Sinorhizobium sp. BG8: one gene and its partner. The protein of the gene in region 2 interacts with the protein of the main gene of each other region in a pairwise test. Links are inferred from orthologs where the notes say so. Each region holds a gene or a part of one and is shown on either strand. Other genes may lie near its edges.

Region 1 (3,071 bases), 550 kb from region 2 along the record:
GAGAACCGCGCGTCGAAGTCGTCGGCCACCTTGGCTGCTGCGAGGATCGCGACCCTTTCCCCGGCCTGGCCGAGGTGCGCGTTCAACGCGTTGCGCAAGGTATGGTCCGTCCAGTCGCGAGTGAGATCGGCATGAGCCACCTGCCCCATGGCATGGACGCCGGAATCAGTGCGGCCCGCTCCGCGAATGGAAACCGTCTCGCCCGTCAGCGACAGGATCGCGTTTTCAATCGCACCTTGCACGGAGGGACCGTTATCCTGCCGCTGCCAACCGACATAGGGCGTGCCATCATACTCTATGAGGAGGCGATAGCGCGGCATCAGGAGAGGACCACGCCGACGGGAACGGATGTGCCGCGCAGAAAATCGTTCGCTGACAGTGCCTTGCCGCCAGCCTTCTGGAGGCGGGTGAGCCTGACCGCGCCATCGAGGCAGGCGACGACGAGGTCGTCCGAAAGAACCTCGCCAGGTGCACCGGCACCGGCCGCCAGTTCGCTGGCAAGCACCTTGACCCGTTCTGTCCGGCCGGAAACGCCCATTTCGGTCCAGGCACCGGGGAAGGGCGAAAGCCCGCGGATGTGGTCATGCACCTGCCGCGCGGGCCGGGCGAAGTCTATCCTGGTCTCCATCTTGTCGATCTTGGCGGCGTAGAGGACGCCTTCCTCGGCCTGCGGCGTCAGGGAAAGCGAGCCCGCCTCCAGCTTAGCCATCGCGTCGACCATGAGTCTGGCGCCCGCGACCATCAGAGCGTCGTGCAGATCGCTGGCAGTCATGTTCTCGGTGATCGGAATGCGGCTCGTGAGCGCGAAGGGACCGGTGTCCAGCCCCTTGTCCATATTCATCACCATGATGCCGGTTTCGCTGTCCCCCGCCATGATCGCCCGCTGGATCGGAGCTGCGCCGCGCCAGCGCGGCAACAGGGAGGCATGGCCGTTGTAGCAGCCGAGCCGGGTGCCGCCCAGGATCGCTTCCGGAAGCAGAAGGCCATAGGCCACGACAACCGCCACGTCGGCATCGAGCGACCGGAAGGCCTCGCGGTCCTCCTCCTGCTTGAAGTTCAGCGGCGTGCGCACCTCGATGCCCAGTTTTTCGGCTGCCAGATGCACGGGCGACTTCTGCAGTTCCAGGCCGCGGCGTCCGCCACGGCGCGGCGGCTGCGAATAGACGGCGATGATCTCATGCCCCGCGTCCGCCAGCGCCGTCAGCGTCGGTACGGAAAAGTCGGGCGTGCCCATGAAAATTATACGAAGCGCCATCGTGCGGGTCTCTTGTCTCGATCAGCCCTCTTCAAAAGGGTTTGCGCGCTCCAAATCAAGCCCCTCGACGTCATTCTCGTCGCGATGCGCATGGCTCGCCCGTCGTCAGGGCCGATTGCGATTACACCGTGCCCCAATCAGAATGGGCAGCTAGATCGCTTTTGTACCCCTGGCCTTTGCTGACTTGGTGAACTTCCGGATCACCATGTCGCGCTTCAGCTTGGATATATGATCGATGAACAATACGCCGTTGAGGTGGTCTATCTCATGCTGGAGGCAGGTGGCGAGAAGACCGTCGGCCTCGACGATATGCTCCTTTCCCTCCCGGTCGAGATGGCGGACGGTAATAGCGGCCGGCCGCTCAACCTCTGCATAGTAGTCCGGGATGGACAGGCAGCCTTCCTCGTAGACGGACCGCTCGCTGGAAGACGCCACGATTTCCGGGTTGATGAACACCCGCGGCTGCTTCTCCTCGCCTTCCTTGGAGACATCCAGCACGAGCATACGACGAGGCACGCCGATCTGGATCGCCGCCAGGCCTATCCCGGGAGCATCGTACATCGTCTCCAGCATGTCTTCTGTCAGCCGACGGATGTCGTCGGTAATGGCCTCCACGGGATTGGAGACCTGACGAAGTATGGGATCGGGAAGAATTATCAGCGGTTTGATGGTCATGCGTCTCCTTAGCGTGTTGCGTGGCAGCTTTCAATTCTCTTGCGCGTCGCTGTAGACGGTCGCAGTTTGTTCACGTTATGATCTTACACTCTCGCGAAACGGTGCTATGGTCCGCGCATGGATTTCCAATCTTCCCTTCATCATGTGGTGATTCGTGCCTCGGAGACCGTGTCCCGAAATCCCGCATTAGCGCTCGCTTCACTCGGTTTCCTTGTGCTTGTCGCGCTCACGATCGGGCTCGCCCGGCGCTCGAACAGGCGGGATGCGGAGGCTGCTTCCTCCGCGCAGATCCAGCTTGGCGAGCTCCTGAAGGCGCAGACCGAGCTGCAGGGCCGCGTGGCCGCCATGGCCGAAGTGTTCGGCGCGCGCCAGGCGGAAACGAACCAGGCGATCAACCAGCGGCTTGACGGGCTCACCCAACGCCTCGGGCAGTCGATCAGCGAGCAGACACGGGCGACCCACGACAATCTGAGGAAGCTGCAGGAGCGGCTTGCCGTGATCGACTCCGCCCAGACGAACATTCAGTCGCTGGCAAAGGATGTCGTAGGCCTTCAGGCCATCCTCTCCAACAAGCAGACACGCGGTGCCTTCGGGCAAGCGCGCATGGAGACCATCGTCGCAGACGGACTGCCTCAGGGGGCCTATGGGTTCCAACAGCAGCTTTCTACCGGCGTACGTCCAGATTGCACGATCCGCATGCCGAACGGACAGCCGCCGCTGGTGATCGACGCGAAATTTCCGCTGGAGGCATGGAATGCCATTGCCGCCGCCGGATCGCCAGAGGCGGCGAAAGCCGCGGCAACACAGTTCCGAAGGGACATGGAGGTCCATATCCGCGACATTGCGGAGAAGTACCTCATCGCCGGCGAGACACAGGACACCGCCTTCCTGTTCGTGCCGTCAGAGTCGATTTTCGCGGCAATTCACGAATCCTTCGAAATGGTCGTCCAGCGCGCCCACCGAGCCCGCATCGTGATCGTCTCCCCGTCGCTGCTCCTGCTTTCGATCCAGGTTCTTCAGGCGCTTTTCCGCGACCAGCGCATGCGCGAGCAGGCCCATGTGATACAGGCCGAGGTCGTGCGACTGATGGACGACCTTACCCGTCTCGACGACCGGGTGCGCAAGCTGCACGGTCATTTCA
Region 2 (3,265 bases):
GCGCTTGCTCGAAGAGGGCGGCAAGCTTGCCCTTCACGGCGCGTGGTTCGATATCTCCACGGGTGAGCTCTGGGTGATGGACGCTGCTACGGGTGATTTTCTCAGACCCGGCATATAAGAAATGAAAAAGCCCGGCGCTTGAGGGCCGGGCTTTGTTCTCGCATGTACGGGCACTGGTCGCCTCAGGCGCGCGTATCAGTCTCCGTCGATTTCGGCACCGATGATGGCAATCGCCTGCTGGTAGACAGATGCGGCATTCCAGCCCTGGAGGGCTGCGAAATTCGGTTCGCCCGGCTGGTAGCCTGCTCCGGGAATCCAGCCATGTCCGCGAAGGAAGTTTGCCGTCGAGGCGAGCGCGTCTGCCTTCGAGCCGACGAGATCGATGCGCCCGTTGCCGTCGCCGTCGACGCCGTATTTCAGAACGTTGACCGGCAGGAACTGCGTCTGGCCGATTTCACCGTGCGCCGCACCGCGGGCGTTGACGTTCAATGTCCCGTTTTCGACGAGCTGCAGTGTCGCGTAGAGCTGTTCGGTGAAATAGTCCGAGCGACGGCAGTCATAGGCGAGCGTCGCAACTGCCGAGATCGTGTGCTCCTTGCCGAGGAAGCCGCCGAAGCCGGTCTCCATGCCCCAGATCGCAAGCAGCGGTCCGGCCGGAACCCCATAACGGCTCTCAATCTTGGCAAACAGCGCCGCGTTCTGCTTCTTCAGGCTCTTGCCACGGCTGGCGATCGCCCGGCCGCCCCGCTTCTGCATGAACTGCTCAAGCGAGAGCTTGAAGCTCTTTTGCCCGCGGTCTGCGCGAATCGTGGCAGTGGCGTATTTCACATTCGCGAACGCTTTATCGACCGTCGATGGGTTGATGCCGTTCGCAACCGCCTCCCGCGAGAAACCATCGATCCAGGCGGGGAAGCCCGAACCATTCGTTCCACACTGTGCCGCATGTGCGGCCATCGGAAGAGAAGCCGAAAGTGCCAGTGCCGCCAGAAACCCGGCGAAGCTGTTCGTCATGCCCATGAAAAACCCCGTATTTGCCCGATTGTCACTTTCGTAGCGTACAATCTCTCCCGAAGATGTTCGGAAGAGAGCGTTGGACGCCTGTTACACCCACTACCGCGCAGTTTTGCGAACATCCGCTATCCGCCGCGGCAACAATGCCATTCCATACCGTTGAAGTCATCGCGATCCGAGTAAAAACCGCGTGAAAACCGGTCCGATTCACGTCAACGCAAAAGCCCCGCTGTCCGATCGACGGACTGGGCGGGACTTCTACTGGAACGTTCTATGTTTTTCTCAGTCACGCAGCCTGTTGCTTGGCCTTGATGAGGCCGCGGTTGATCAGGAGTTCTGCGATCTGGACTGCATTGAGGGCTGCACCCTTCCGCAAGTTGTCGGAAACCACCCACATATTCAGTCCGTTTTCTACAGTCGCGTCCTCGCGAATGCGCGAAATGTAGGTCGCGTCTTCGCCGGCCGACTCGTAAGGCGTGATGTAGCCACCGTTCTCGTGCTTGTCGATCACCTGGCAACCGGGCGCTTCGCGCAGGATCTCGCGAGCCTCGTCGGCGGTGATTTCCTTCTCGAATTCGATGTTGACCGATTCCGAGTGACCGATGAAAACCGGAACCCTGACCGCGGTGCAGGTCACCTTGATCTTCGGGTCAAGCATCTTCTTGGTTTCGGCCAGGACCTTCCATTCCTCCTTGGTGTACCCGTCTTCCATGAACGAGTCGATGTGGGGAATGACGTTGAAGGCGATGCGCTTGGTGAACTTCTTGCTCTCGATCGGATCGGCGACGAAGACCGCGCGGGTCTGGTTGAAGAGTTCGTCCATGCCTTCCTTGCCAGCGCCGGAGACCGACTGATAGGTCGACACGACGACGCGCTTGATCACCGCACGGTCGTGCAGGGGCTTCAGCGCCACGACGAGCTGTGCCGTCGAGCAATTCGGATTGGCAATGATGTTCTTCTTGGAGAAGCCCTCGATCGCGTCCGGGTTGACTTCCGGAACGATCAGCGGAACGTCGGCGTCATAGCGCCAGGCCGAGGAGTTGTCGATGACGACGCAGCCCTGCTGGCCGATCTTCGGGGAATACTTCAGCGAAGCAGCGCCGCCGGCGGACATCAGGCATATGTCGGTGTCGGAGAAGTCGTAGTTGTCGAGGTTGGAGACCTTGAGCGTCTTGTCGCCGTAGGAAACCTCCGTGCCCTGCGAACGGGCGGACGCGAGCGCGACGATCTTGTCGGCGGGGAAGTTCCGCTCCGATAGAATATTCAGCATTTCGCGACCCACGTTACCGGTGGCACCTGCGATTGCGACCTTGAAACCCATAATCCTGCTCTCTTTCTCTCTCTCCGCGACTTTGGAGGGGAAACCCGCCGGCCTTGGCGCGGGTTTCTGTCCCCGGCCAAACCGGGGAGAGAGCGGCGGGCCAGAGACGTCAGACGGTTTTCGTCGTCGTTTTGGCCGTGGTTTTGGAAATGATCCGGCAAAAATAAACCCTTCCGGCAGCGTGTGCCGGGGCGGACATGGCGGCAATGGCAAGACCAGAGCTATACATGGGGGTTCCTTTTGCAGTGCTGCTCATACGCTGATTTGTCGTAGAGTCAAGGGCGCGGATCCGCAAATCGAAGGGTGCCAAGGCGTCGACCAATCCTGTCACGCCGCTGTCACGACCGCGCGCTAGGAGCTGCCAGGACGGAATGCACATAAAGGGAGTTCCCCATGCGAACACTTCTCACCACGCTCGCGGCCGCCACGATGCTCGGTCACGCGGCCTCTGCCGCGGAGGTCTATCCTATTGATCGGGCGACTATTCTCGCCGGTTCGCCTTTCGACTTCAAGGTAGAGCTCAAGGGGCCGGTGAAGGCCGACGACATCCAGGTCACGGTCAACGGCCAGGACTACAAGGGCGTGCTCGGTGCGACGGCATCCTATGTCGCCATGGAGAAGGGTAAGGAGGACAAGGAGCTGGGATCGGCTCTTCTCCTGCGCAACGCCGTCATCGCGGCGCCCGGCAGCTACCAGGTGGAGGTCAAGGCCGGCGACCAGGTCAAGACTGTCTCGTGGGAGGTCTTCGGCACGGCTGCGCAGCCCAAGGCGAAAAACGTCATCTTTATCGTGGGTGATGGCCTTTCGGTCGCGCATCGCACCGCCGCCCGCATCATGTCCAAGGGCATGTCCGAAGGAAAGGCGAACGGTCGCCTGAACATGGATGACCTCGAACGGATGGCCTTCATCGGCACCTCCGCCGTCAACTCCATC

The links.
Region 1: the proteins of F3Y30_RS02820 (region 2) and def interact in binary tests that used the Escherichia coli proteins (3 or more experiments, as listed by UniProt). The link is inferred for Sinorhizobium sp. BG8 from one-to-one orthologs.

What each region holds. Positions count from the first base shown.
Region 1 is NZ_CP044011.1:1,159,821-1,162,891, reverse strand. Bases 169-2,918 are described here. They hold def (peptide deformylase), read right to left. Parts: upstream 1,931-2,918; coding sequence 1,406-1,930; downstream 169-1,405. Other genes in these bases: rmuC (DNA recombination protein RmuC), read left to right, coding at 2,048-2,918; fmt (methionyl-tRNA formyltransferase), read right to left, coding at 320-1,255; truA (tRNA pseudouridine(38-40) synthase TruA), read right to left, coding at 169-320. Also shown: more of truA, read right to left, coding at 1-168; more of rmuC, read left to right, coding at 2,919-3,071. UniProt on the Escherichia coli protein: Removes the formyl group from the N-terminal Met of newly synthesized proteins. Requires at least a dipeptide for an efficient rate of reaction. N-terminal L-methionine is a prerequisite for activity but the enzyme has broad specificity at other positions.
Region 2 is NZ_CP044011.1:609,929-613,193, reverse strand. Bases 316-3,259 are described here. They hold F3Y30_RS02820 (aspartate-semialdehyde dehydrogenase), read right to left. Parts: upstream 2,333-3,259; coding sequence 1,298-2,332; downstream 316-1,297. Other genes in these bases: F3Y30_RS02815 (alkaline phosphatase), read left to right, coding at 2,726-3,259; F3Y30_RS02825 (lytic transglycosylase domain-containing protein), read right to left, coding at 316-1,017. In the rest of the region: F3Y30_RS02830 (carbonic anhydrase), read left to right, coding at 1-118; more of F3Y30_RS02825, read right to left, coding at 196-315; more of F3Y30_RS02815, read left to right, coding at 3,260-3,265.